3 regions of the Micromonospora sp. DT201 genome follow, and region 2 is predicted to be linked to each of the others. Evidence: riboswitches for the same ligand, from Rfam matches in the RefSeq annotation. Region 2 holds a riboswitch; each other region holds the start of a gene.
What was found. Region 2 has a riboswitch for cyclic di-AMP ahead of ACLQ28_RS07445 (coiled-coil domain-containing protein). Riboswitches for the same ligand answer to the same signal wherever they lie in the genome.

Region 1 (4,244 bases), on a different contig from region 2:
AGGGCTTGTAGGTGGACAACACCGTCGCAATGATCATCAAGCTGGTCGACACCGCGGGTGCGATCACCAGGTCGGCGCGATCGCGTGCGGGCAGGGCGGCGCCCATCGCACCGGCGTGCCGCAGATTCGGGGTGAGCAGGAACAGCACCAGCCCGACCATGACCGTGGTGAGCACGAGCTTGACCAGCACCCAGCGGTAGCGCAGCAGGCCCCACGGGGTAAGTAGCGCGCTGGCGACACCGATCAGCCAGACCAGGACGCTCAGTGGCGCGAACAGCACGGTGCCGACCAGCGAGGTGACCGGGTAGACCACCGCCGGGTCGGCGCCACGCTGCACGGCGATGCCCAGGGTGAGCAGCACCAGGTCGGCGCCGAGCCAGCCGAGCGAGGTGACCAGATGCAGGGTGAGCAGCCCCTTGCGGGCGGTGGGTGGGATCCGAGGCATACCGCGATGCTGCCCGCCGACACCGGCCGGGTCGTCCGACCGCCAGCGACATCAGGGGTACGCCTGGCGACGTAGCCAGTGCCGACCAGGCCGGTGCGGCGGTACCGCCGCACGTCCATGGTCGACACCAGATTGCCGATGTCGGGGTATCCCGTCGCCCGGATACCCCGACATCGGCGAGGTGGAGTGGATCATCCCCGGCCGGTCTGGCCTGGAGACCTACTCGCCTCGGATGGATCAGTAGACCGACAGGTGTACGTGGTTGGTGTGGGCGCTGGACGGGTCACTTCCCGCTCCGCTGTACGACTTCCACCCGCTGCTGGGCAGCCAGATCTGCCTGTACCAGATCACGTACAGGACGGCGAGCCGGTCGGCGTTGCGGATGAAGTACGCGGCCAGGTTGTTGCCGTACGTCTTGTCGCCGCCGGTGGCGTTCCCGCCGAAGCCGTTCTTCTGCGCGGCGAAGTCGCAGGCCCGGCCCTTCGGGTGTTCACCGGAGCCGCTCGGGCGGTGACAGGAGACGTACCGGGTGAAGCCAGCGGCCTTGGCCTGGTTGAGGGCGTGCAGGGTGCGCGGGGTGACGCAGCCGTTGGCGGGCGTGGGGTCGTTGATGCTGCACCTCTCCGACGGCCAGGAGCCATCGGAGTTGCGCGGCGCGGGTTCCGCGTTGGCGGTCGAGGTGCCCCGGTTGGAGCCGGTGTCGGCGGTGGTCTGCGGCTGGGGCGTGTTGGCCACGGTCAGGGCCCGTTCGGCCTGCTCCTTGCGCTTGGCCATCACCGCGACCTGCTTGCGCTGCTCGGTGACCTCGCCGTTCAGAGCGAGCTGGGTGCGATTGGCCTGGTCCTTGCTGGCGAGCAGGTCGCGCAGCACCTTGTCCTCGTTGGCAGCCACCGCGCCCAGTGTGGCGGCCCGATCCATGAAGCCGTCGGGGGTGCCGCTGTTGATCAGCGCCGCCACCGTGCCGAGCCGGCCTGTGCGGTAGGCCACGCCGGCGATCTCGCCGACCTTGCCGTTACGGTGGGCGAGCTCGACCTCGATGGTCTTCAGCTGGGTGGTGAGCTGCTTCTGCCGCTGCACAGAGGTGTCCAGGGCGCGCTTGGCGTCCAGGTAGCCCTTGCTGGCGGCCTCGAGTTGGGCTCGCAGCGCCGGAGTGCCGCCCTCTTCGTCGGAGTCGGGTGCTGCGGCGGCCCGCAGGCCGGTCGGGGGAGCGGCCGAGGCGGTGCCGGCCGGAAGCGCGATGCTGAGGGCGAACATCGCGACGATCAGTGCCGCAAGTCGGGCGGCGGGTGGTCGTGCTGGTGCCACTGCGCATGTCCTTCCGTCAGCCGCCGACCGGGTTAGCTGACGGGTTCGGGACGGAAGATCCCTACCGCTGACGCGGATGCACCCCAGGAACGTGGTTCCCCGGTTCGCCTACGTGGGCAATTAGGCGGCGACCGCCACCGGCGCCGGGAGGGCGCCGCCTGGTGGAGGCCGGGACCGAGCCTACCGGTGCAGGTGGGACCCGTGCAGCCGATGTGACGGACGGTGCGTGCGTCATCACCGGAACTCGCCTTACCACTCGATCGAGCCGCAGGACCCCGAGGTGGCGCCGGGCTCGATCTGCAACGTCGCGTGCTCGATCCGAAAGTCGTCGTGCAGGGCCGTGCGCGCCGCGGAGAGCACCGCGCCGACTTCCGCGCCGGGCGCCATGGTCAGGTGCGCGGAGGCCACCTCCATGCCCGAGGTGAGGGTCCAGACGTGCAGGTCGTGCACCTCGACCACACCGGGGACCGCAGCGAGCCGGTCGTGCACGGCGGTCACCTGGAGGTGCTCCGGGGCGGCCTGCACCAGGATGCGGACTGCGGCGCGTGCCAGCCGCCAGGTGCGCGGCAGGATGAACACGCCGATGGCGACGGCGACCAGTGGGTCGGCCCACCACCAGTCGGTGACGGAGATGAGCAGCGCCGCGCCGATCACACCGAGTGAGCCGAGCAGGTCGCCGAGCACCTCCAGGTAGGCGCCCTGAAGGTTGATGCTCTCTCGGGCTCCGGCGCGGAGCAGGGCGAAGGCACCGACGTTCGCGAGCAGGCCGAGCACGGCCACCGCGAGCATCGGGCCGGCGATGACCTCGTGTGGGGCACCGAAGCGGCTGATCGCCTCGATCACCACGTAGACCGCGACGGCGGAGAGCAGGACGGCGTTGGCGAGTGCGGCGAGCACCTCGAGTCGGTAGAGCCCGAAGGTGCGCTGCGGGTCGCCGGTGGCCCGCCGGGTCGCGGTGATCGCGGCGAGCGCCATCCCGATGCCGAGCACGTCGGTGAACATGTGGCCGGCGTCGGAGAGCAGAGCGAGTGAGCCGGTGTGCAGGGCGGCCACCGCCTCGACCACCATCAGGGTGGCGAGCAGCCCGAACGCCGCCCAGAGTCGGCCCCTGTGCTGGTGTGCGGCATTGGCGACCGACCCGTGGTGGTGGTCATGACCTGCGCCCACGAGATCCACCTTCCGCCGCCAGTCGGGACCCGGTCAAATGTATGTTCACATCGCTATGTATGCAAGTATTCGGGTCGACGGCTCACCCGGCAGGCCAGCCGTCACAGATCAGCCGGTCGGGTCGATGGTGGTGAGTCGCTGAGTGGCCCGGGAAAGCGCCACGTACAGGGTGCGTACCCCGGCACCCGGATCCGCCCGGATCTCGCTCGGGGCGACCAGCACCACCCCGTCGTACTCCATGCCCTTGGCCTCCAGGCTGGTCACCACCTGTAGGCGCGGCGCGTCGAGCGCGTCGAGCCAGCCGGCGACCTCGTCGCGGCGGGGGACCGGCGTGATCACCCCGACGGTGCCCTCCACCTCGGCCAGCAGACCGGCGGCCGCCTCCACGGTCGCGGTCTCCAGCCCCGTCGCGGGCACCACCAGCTCGACCGGATCAACCCCGGTGGAGCGGACGGCGGTCGGCAGCGGCAGGTCAGGGTAGAGCCGGCGGATCTCCGCCGCGGCCACTGCGAAGATCTCCGCCGAGTTGCGGTAGTTGGTGGTGAGCGTGAAATCGTGTCGCTTGCGCCGGCCCAGCGCCTGGTCGCGGGCCTGATTCAGTTCTTCCGGATCGCCGGTCCACGCGGTCTGCGCGGGGTCACCCACCACCGTCCAGGAGGCAAGCCGGCCACGCCGGCCGACCATCCGCCACTGCATCGGCGACACGTCCTGTGCCTCGTCCACCACGACGTGCGCGTAATCCCGGTAGTCCTCCGGACGCTCCCGGGCCGCAGCCCGGGCAGCCCGCTGCCGTTCGCCGAGGGTGCTCAGCTCGCGTACGCCGCCAGCCAGTTGGAACGGGTCGCGCCGGGCCCGAGCCGGCTTCGCCGGCTTGCCGAGCAGCGCGTCCAACTCGTCCAACAGCGCCACGTCGGCGATGGTCAGCCCGTCGGTGTCCAAGCTCCGGTACGCGGCGCTGAGCAGCCGGATCTCCGCGCCGGAGAGGATCCCGCTCGCATAGCGGCGCAGGCGGTCCGGCTGGGCCAGCCAGCCGAGCACGTGCCGAGGGTGCAACCGAGGCCACCACGCCTTGAGAAACTCCCGGAACTCGGCCCGCTCGGCGATCTCGCCCTCGAAGGTCCGCTGCTCCGGCAGCCTGATGCCCACTTCGCGGGCCTGTGCCCAGAGCGCGGCGAACACCCCGTCGAAGCCGGCCCGGCGCACCTCGTTGCGCCGGGCGCCCCGGTGCAGCGCGCGGTCCCGGATCCGGTCCAATTCGGCCCGCTCCAGTCGCAGCAGCGTGCCCCGGTAGAGCAGCCGCAGCTCACCCGGGCCGCCCGGCACCGCG
Region 2 (4,244 bases):
AGTCGAGGTAGAGCCGGTAGCTGCCAGCCGAGGGCACCTCGACGAGGAAGGTGACGGCCGGGCCGGGGCGGGTCCGCCCGTCGCCAGGCGTCCCGTCCGGGTGCACATGCAGGTACGCCAGATCGCCCCGGCGCAACGCCACCAGGTGCCCGTACGCGCCGAGGTAGGGCTCCAGGTCGGTGACCGGCTGCCCGTCTCGGCTGACGGTGAGGGTGAGCGGTGACGTGTGGCCGGGCTGCGGCGCGCCGGTCAGGGTGACCGTGTAGCCGTCGACGGTGGTGGTGGTCGCCGGGGCGGGCAACGGCCGTTCGGTCAGCTCGCCGGGGATGGTCACGTCCACGCCGAGGGTCAGCGGCTCTCCCCCGGTGGGGGTGAAGTCGGCGAACGCCCGCCACTGCCCCGCGCCGGCCAGCGGGGTCTCGACCCGCCAGGTGCCGTCCGGGGCCAGCTCGGGGTGCACATGACGGAAACCGGAGAGGTCTCGCCGGGCGACGATCAGGTGCATCCGCTTGTCGTGTGCCACGTCGTACCGGGTCACCGGGTGGCCGTCCGGGCCGGTGATCCGGAAGGCGAACTCGTCGGGCTGGGCATCGACGGGGTCGAGGGTGTAACCGCGGTCGGAGACGAGCAGGCCGCCGGGGAGCCGGTCGACCGCGTCGTCGTCTGCTCCCGTCGCTTGGGGGGCATGGGCGTCGTGCCTGCCCTCGACGACCGGGGTGCGGTCGACCACCCGGCCGATCCCGTAGGTCGCGCTGAACACCGCCGCGAGGCCGACGGCGAACCCGGCCAGTCTCGTCACCGTGCGCATGCCGGCCCTCCGCTCACGCGTCCACGAGGTCGTAACCGGCCTCGTCGACGGCGGCCCGGACGACCTGCACGTCCAGCGGTTGGTCGCTGCTGACGGTGACCCGGCCGGCCGCGAGGTCGACCTGGACGTCACGCACGCCCGCGATGGCGCCCACCTCGGCGCTCACCGCGCTGACGCAGTGCCCACAGGTCATGCCCTGCACCTGGTACGTCGTGTTGACCATTGGATCGTCTCCCTTTTCGGTACCGGTACCCGGTGGGGGTATCCCGTCAGAAGTGCACGTTACCATACCCCCCAGGGGTAGGTTATCCTGGCGCCATGACCGCTCCCACCCCGATCCGCGGGTACACCGCCAGCAAGGACCAGCTGCTCGCGCGGCTCCGCCGAGTCGAGGGGCAGGTCCGCGGCATCGAGAAGATGGTCGACGACGACCGCTACTGCATCGACGTGCTGACCCAGATCTCCGCGATCCAGGCCGCACTCGACAAGGTGGCGCTGGGGCTGCTCGACGGGCACGCCCGGCACTGCATGCACGAGGGAGCGGCCGAGGGTCGGGCCGACGAGATGGCCACCGAGATGATGGCGGCGGTCGGCCGGCTGATGAAGCGCGGCTGACGGCCCCAGCCGGACCGCGCGGAGGCACTGGCCGCACTCATCGCACCGCGAACGGATCGCTCCGACGAGCCGGATCAGACGCGAACCCCGCCCCCATCCTCCGCCACGAAACGGTGGCCGGAATCGATCGGGAGCACGGATACGGCATGGCGACACTGCTCAGCGTGACCAGATCAGCAACAAACCTGAGAACCGCGTCACTGGTCACGCAACGCTATGACGAAAAGACACTTTTGGTCGGCATCCAGGCGTAGCTCAGCCGGTCGACTCTCGGGTAACCTCGCTGCCGGTTACCGATGAAGGCGCGAAGCGGCGCCTGCGGTGCCACCGCCCAATCGCCAACCGGCGAACCGGGGACCCAGGTACGTGGGGTGAATCCGCGTCAGCGGCAGGGGCCACTTCCGCCCCGAACCCGTCAGCTAACCCGGTCGGCGGTCGACGGAAGGGAACATTGTGACGGCACCCCTACGCCGCTGGCTGACACCCGTGGTGGCCGTGATCGCCGCACTGACCGTGCTCGCTGGCCCCCTCCCGGCCAACGCCGCCCCGACGACCCCCACACCGTCCGGGCACGAGGAGGACAACGAGCCCCAGCTGATCACCGACGTCATCGAGCAGGCCAACCGCGACTACTCCGCCGCCAAGTCCAGACTGGACAAATCCAAGAAGCGGCAGCTGGAGCTGGCGTTGGAGGTCGACCGGGCCAAGGCCGAGCTGGACGCGCTGGCCCCACAGGTCGGGCAGATCGCCGCCCAGTCGTACCGAACCGGTCGGATGGGCGCCCTCGCGATGCTGCTCGAGAGCGACGCTCCCGACACGTTCGTCGAACGGGCCGCAGCGCTCGACGAGATGAACATGGTGAATGAGCAGAAGCTCTCCCAGGTCAATGCGGTGAAGTCCCGCGCCGAGCAGGCCAAGCTTGCCCTCGACACCGAGGTCCGCGAGCAGCAGAAGCAGACCGCCCTGATGGCGAAGCGGAAGAGTGAGGCGGACAAGGCGCTCGCCCTCGTCGGCGGGAAGGGTTTCACCGGCGGCCTGGTGGACGCCACCTCGCCGGTCGCCAAGATCGGCCCGGGGCGCAGCGCCGACGGTGAGTGGAAGGCCCAGTCGTGCAGCGAGGATGACCCCACCACCTCCGGATGCATCACGCCCCGCACGCTGCACGCGTACAAGGAGGTCAAGCGGGCCGGCTTCAACCGGTTCGTCGGCTGCTACCGCTCCGGCGGGCCGTGGGAGCACCCGAAGGGCCGCGCCTGCGACTGGTCGCTGCAGAAGAGCGGATTCGCCCCGTGGCACAACGAGGACACCCGGAAGTACGGCAACAACGTCGCCGCGTTCCTCATCCGTAACGCCGACCGACTCGGCATCTACTACGTGATCTGGAACCGACAGATCTGGTTCCCGGCGACCGGCTGGAAGTCGTACAGCGGGCCGTCGAACCACACCGACCACGTGCACATGTCCCTGCTCTGACCGGCAGGATCCTCCGTCGAGGGCCGTTCCGCGTCGCGGAGCGGCCCTCGTCGCGTCAGGCGGCGGCCGCCGGGTCGGTCGACTCGCTGGGCACGTCGAGCGTCGCGATGCCGGCCGGCACGGCGGCCACCGGGCGCACCACTCCGGCGGCGAGCTGATACGACACACCCACCACCGCGCAGCGCCCCTGTGCCACCTCCTCGGCCAGCACAGGTGACTGCCCGAGCAGCGTTTCAACGGTCTGCGCGATGTGGATGTCGACGATGCCGTCGATGTCGTCGACGCCCTCCGCCTCGGCCCGGCGCAGGCTGGGCAGCACGGCGTCGACCACCGCACGCAGGTGCCCACGAGGTTGAGTGCCGGTCGCGGCGGACTCCCGCGCCGCCTGGACCGCGCCGCAGGAGTCGTGGCCGAGCACCACCACCAGCGGAGTGCCGAGCACGGTCACCGCGTACTCCACGCTGCCGAGCACCTCCGGGCCGGCGGTGTGCCCGGCCGTGCGGACCACGAACAGGTCGCCGAGGCCCCGGTCAAAGATGATCTCGGCGGCCAGGCGGGAGTCGGAGCAGCCGACGATCACCGCGAAGGGGTGCTGCCCGCCGGCCACGGCAGCCCGGTGCCCGGCGTCCTGGTTGGGGTGGCGTGGGGCACCGCTGACGAAGCGCCGGTTTCCAGCGATCAGCTCGGCGTACGCCCGGGCCGGCTCGCTGGTTGCGGACGTCCAGTCGGTGGTCCGCTGCGGACCCGGCTGCCCGCCGGGCGTTCCGGGACGACTCATCCCCGCACCTCGTCTTCACGCATCTGACCTGGTCAACCGGCTCTTCAGCCGGGCTGGCGGCGGGCGCTGGCCCGGCTCCACCGTCACACGCACCGTAAGATGCGTCAAGGGATGCGTGATTTAGATTTCATACGTTGACCCCGGGTCGACCCTGGGCGACACACCGAGGGCAGGGCGGACGAGACTCCCGAGGGCAGACATCCGAAAGAGGCGGTCAGACGATGGCGAGCACTGCGACGGGCGGCACCGGAGGCGGGCGGAACTGGACGTTCCTCACCAACCACGGGCACGTTCTGCTGGCCATCGCCCGCGACCCCACCGCCCGGCTGCGCGACGTCGCGGCCGAGGTCGGCGTGACCGAACGGGCCGCGCAGGCAATCGTCGCCGACCTGGAGGCGGGCGGTTACCTGCATCGCACCCGCGTCGGGCGGCGCAACGAATACACCCTCAACCCGTCCGGCCGGTTCCGGCACCCCGCCGAGGCCGACCGTCAGGTCGGTGCCCTGCTCGCGCTGTTCGCCGAAACACCCGCCACCGAGATGAGCCCCCCGGGCCTGACCTCATCGCCGG
Region 3 (4,244 bases), on a different contig from region 2:
ATTCGGACCAGGAAGCCATGTGGGCATTCTATCGAACAAATGTACGAGCAGCGACCTCGACGCGCTGGTCACTGGCACCGATTCCTAGGGCTTTGGGCACCGCGGCTATGGTGGTCCGATGCTGCTCTCCGACCGCGACCTGGTCTCCGAGATCAAGGCCGGCACGCTGGGCCTGGAGCCGTTCGAGCCCACCCTGGTCCAACCTTCCAGCATCGACGTGCGGCTCGACCGACTGTTCCGGGTCTTCAACAACCACCTCTACACCCACATCGACCCGGCGATGCAGCAGGACGACCTGACCTCGGCGGTCGAGGTGCCCGACGGCGAGCCGTTCGTGCTGCACCCGGGGGAGTTCGTGCTCGCCTCGACGCTGGAGGTCATCTCGCTGGGCGACCAGCTCGCCGGCCGACTGGAGGGGAAGAGCTCACTGGGTCGGCTCGGGCTGCTCACGCACTCCACCGCCGGCTTCATCGACCCGGGCTTCTCCGGTCACGTGACGCTGGAGCTGTCCAATGTCGCGAACCTGCCGATCACCCTCTGGCCGGGCATGAAGATCGGGCAGCTCTGCATCTTCCGGCTGTCCTCGCCGGCCGAGCACCCGTACGGCTCGGTGGTCTACGGCTCGCGCTACCAGGGCCAGCGGGGGCCGACGCCGAGCCGCGCCTGGCAGCACTGGCGCATCTGGCCCACCCGCTGAACCCATGACGACGAGGGCCCGCCGCGACGAATCGCGACGGGCCCTTCAATCACCCTCGATCAGCCTGGGCGGCCGTAACTGTGGATCGGGCCGTCGTCGACCTTCTTCATCTTGACCGGTTGACCGGCCTGCGAGGCGTGCACCACCCAGCCGTTGCCGACGTACATGCCGACGTGGTGGATGTCGCTGTAATAGAAGACCAGGTCGCCGGGGCGTAGATCCGCTCTGCTGACGTTCTTGGTGGTGCGGCTCTGCGCGGCGGCGTTGTGTGGCAGCGACACGCCCGCCTTCGCCCAGGCGGCCAGCATCAGGCCGGAGCAGTCGTACGAGTTCGGGCCCTCGGCACCCCAGACGTAGGGCTTGCCGATCTGGGCGCAGGCGAACTTGACCGCCGTGCCCGCGGCACCGCCGGGATAGCTGCCGGGGCAGGGCGCCGGGCGCAGCGGGCCGCCGCCACCGTTGCCGTACACCTTGAGGCGCAGTTTCTGCAGCTTGTCGATCTCAGCGTTGATCTGCTTCTTCTTCGCCGCCAACTGGGCCTCGGTGCGGGTCAGCTGGGCCACCATCTCGTCGAGCGGGGCCTTCTGCCCGGCCAGCTCGTTGCGGAGGTCGGCCACCTGCTGCACGTCCTGCTGCTGGTTGTGCGCGAACCGGTCGAGCATCTCAAGCTGGCCAACCACCTCACTGGGTGTCCGGCTGCCCAGCACCGCGTTCACGGTCAGGACGTTCTCGCCCTTGTACGCGCGCACGGCCAGGGCACTGACCTTGTCCATCGCGGCGTCGACCTGACGCTCCAGCGGGGCGATCCGGGCGGCCAGCGCGTTCGCCTGCTTGCGCTTGGCGGCGAGGTCGGCCCGCGTTGCGTTGTGCTGTTCGATGATCGGCTCGAGCTTGTTCCAGTCGGCGTCGATCTGGCGCTCGATCTCAGCGACGGACGGGTCGGCGTGCGCCGCCGTGGCGCTGCCGGTCAGGACGACGGCGACGCCGACCAGTGCGGCGAGGGCGGTGGTGAAGCGGGACCAGCGTGGGCGCGGCACGATCGACGTCAGATCGGCTGATGCCGACCGTCCGGACGACGGCCGCGGGGCATGGAGTGCCACCGGGGTTCCGTACTCCTTCTTCCTGACCGCCTACCGGGTTAGCTGACGGGTTCGGGCGGGAAGTCGGCGCCCTACCGCAGTGACTGCGGATTCACCCCGAGGGACCTGGGTCCCCGGTTCGCTCGGAAACGACTCGGCGGTGTCGGTCCGTTACCGCCCGGGCTGGGCGGAGCTGCTATCGGGCCGACGAATGACCAGAGTAGAGACGCCTGTTACCGATCCGCAACCCGTGGGGCCGTGACACTCCGTACCGATCAGGGAGGGTCACGGACCGTACGTGAAGATTTCCTTCTGGACACGTCGAGATATGGAAAGGTATTGACGCAGACTCCCGGGCGGCGCGAAGGTGACCTCACCTTTATCCATGGAATCTAGGGGGTTCGATGCACCGTCCGACCCTGCCCGCCAGCCGGCGCGCACTGCTCGCGGCCGCCGTGGTCGCCGCCGCGACAGCGGTACCGCTACCCGCCGGCGCGGCCGCCGCCGCACCCACCGCCGACCGCCAGCAGCAGTACGCCGCAGCAGCAGCCGAGTACGGCGTACCAACCGACGTGCTGCTCGGCGTCTCCTACCTGGAGTCACGCTGGGACAGCAACGCCGGCACACCGAGCACCAGCGGCGGCTACGGCCCGATGCACCTGACCGACGCCCGGCATGTGGCCGCGCTGCCCGGGGGCGGCCACCACGACGCCGGCACCGAGGACCCGCGCGGCGACGGATCCCGCCTCGCGCTCGCACCCGCTCCCCGACCGGCCGAGGACCCCGCGCCGCCCGCCGCCGCGTTGCAGACCGTGGACGCCGCCGCCGCACTGACCGGTGCCGCTCCCGACTCGCTGCGCACCGACGCCGACGTCAACATCCGGGGCGGGGCGGCGCTGCTGGCCTCGTACCAGCGGGAGTTGGGCGCGCCGGTCGGTGCCGCCACCGACCCGGCCACCTGGTACGGCGCGGTCGCCCGCTACGCCGGCGCGGACAGTGCCGACGCCGCAGCGGCCTTCGCCGACGAGGTCTTCACCACCATCGGCGCCGGCGAGTCGCGGGTGACCGACGACGGCCAGCGGATCACGCTGCCGGCCCGGGCCATCCGGCCGGAGCGTTCCTGGCTGGACCGGCTGGGCCTACGCCGCCTCGCCCGCCCGGACGGGCTGGAGTGCCCCAACACCATCTCCTGCGAATGGCTTCCGGCGCCCTACGCGGCGTTCGGCGACGGGGACTACGGCAACCACGACCTCGCCAACCGGCCCGCCGGGCAGAAGATCGAGTACATCGTCATCCACGACACCGAGGCCAGTTGGGCCACCACCCTGAAGCTCGTTCAGGACCCGACCTACGTGAGCTGGCACTACTCGCTGCGCTCGGTGGACGGGCACGTCGCCCAGCACGTGCAGACCAAGGACGTCGCCTGGCACGCCGGCAACTGGTACGTCAACGCCAAGTCGGTCGGGCTGGAGCACGAGGGCTTCGCGGCGCAGGGCACCTGGTACACCGAGGCGATGTATCGGACCTCGGCGAAGCTGGTCCGGCACCTTGCGCTGCGGCTGGGCATCCCGCTGGATCGCCAGCACATCATCGGCCACGACAACGTGCCCGGCACCACCGCCGCGACCGTACGCGGGATGCACTGGGACACCGGCCCGTACTGGGACTGGACGCACTACTTCGAGCTGCTGCACGCGCCGCGGCTGGACACCGGCACCCCGGCCACCGGCCTGGTCCGGATCGACCCGGACTTCGCCACCAACCAGCCGGCGTTCATCGGCTGCGTCACCGCCGGTGTGCCGTGCGCGCCGCGCGGCTCCTCGGCTGTGGTGCTGCGCTCCGCGCCGTCCGCGGACGCGCCACTCGTCAACGACATCGCGCTCCGCCCCGACGGCACCCCGAACACCATGGAGGTGTCGGATCACGGCGCCCGGGCCTCCGCCGGCCAGACGTACGCGCTGGCCGGCCGGCAGGGCGACTGGACGGCCATCTGGTACCTCGGGCAACGGGCCTGGTTCCACAACCCGGCGTCCGCGCCGACCGCCAGTTGGACCGTCGGCCTGGTGGCCACCCCGAAGCCCGGACGGGCCACGATCCCGGTGTACGGGCGGGCGTACCCGGAGCAGGCGGCCTACCCGGCCGGCGTGCCCTACCAGGAGATCTCGCCGCTGCAGTACACCCTGGCCGCCGGGCAGCGGTACGCCGTCGGCGCGGTACTGGCCGGCGAGTACTACCGGGCCAGCACGGTCGACGGCTCCTCGCCCGGCGACTGGACGGTGATCCGCGGCAAGAACCGGTACGTGCAGATCCAGTTCGGCCACCGCATCATGTACGTCAACCTGGCCGACGTGCAGTTGCTGCCGTCCCCGCTGGGCGCCCCCCGCTGAGAAACCACGACGGCCCCCGGTCGGTGACCGGGGGCCGTCGTCGTGCCTGGGTGATCAGCCGGGTCTGCGGAACCCGGCGAC

Region 1: another riboswitch for cyclic di-AMP. It lies ahead of ACLQ28_RS22820 (coiled-coil domain-containing protein); the one in region 2 lies ahead of ACLQ28_RS07445 (coiled-coil domain-containing protein).
Region 3: another riboswitch for cyclic di-AMP. It lies ahead of ACLQ28_RS05105 (NlpC/P60 family protein); the one in region 2 lies ahead of ACLQ28_RS07445 (coiled-coil domain-containing protein).

Annotation. Positions count from the first base shown of each region.
Region 1 covers NZ_JBNCKP010000015.1:79,346-83,589, forward strand. Annotated here, with positions in the region: gene ACLQ28_RS22815 (hypothetical protein) at 1-445, opposite strand, end outside; gene ACLQ28_RS22820 (coiled-coil domain-containing protein) at 683-1,750, opposite strand; cyclic di-AMP (ydaO/yuaA leader) riboswitch at 1,756-1,887, opposite strand; gene ACLQ28_RS22825 (cation diffusion facilitator family transporter) at 2,000-2,917, opposite strand; gene ACLQ28_RS22830 (HelD family protein) at 3,026-4,244, opposite strand, start outside.
Region 2 covers NZ_JBNCKP010000003.1:107,908-112,151, reverse strand. Annotated here, with positions in the region: gene ACLQ28_RS07460 (hypothetical protein) at 1-808, opposite strand, end outside; gene ACLQ28_RS07455 (heavy-metal-associated domain-containing protein) at 822-1,031, opposite strand; gene ACLQ28_RS07450 (metal-sensitive transcriptional regulator) at 1,127-1,423, shown strand; cyclic di-AMP (ydaO/yuaA leader) riboswitch at 1,742-1,872, shown strand; gene ACLQ28_RS07445 (coiled-coil domain-containing protein) at 1,877-2,896, shown strand; gene ACLQ28_RS07440 (carbonic anhydrase) at 2,952-3,674, opposite strand; gene ACLQ28_RS07435 (helix-turn-helix transcriptional regulator) at 3,896-4,244, shown strand, end outside.
Region 3 covers NZ_JBNCKP010000002.1:286,732-290,975, reverse strand. Annotated here, with positions in the region: gene ACLQ28_RS05115 (pyridoxamine 5'-phosphate oxidase family protein) at 1-19, opposite strand, end outside; gene dcd (dCTP deaminase) at 119-697, shown strand; gene ACLQ28_RS05105 (NlpC/P60 family protein) at 757-1,734, opposite strand; cyclic di-AMP (ydaO/yuaA leader) riboswitch at 1,811-1,946, opposite strand; gene ACLQ28_RS05100 (N-acetylmuramoyl-L-alanine amidase) at 2,181-4,163, shown strand; gene ACLQ28_RS05095 (NlpC/P60 family protein) at 4,218-4,244, opposite strand, start outside.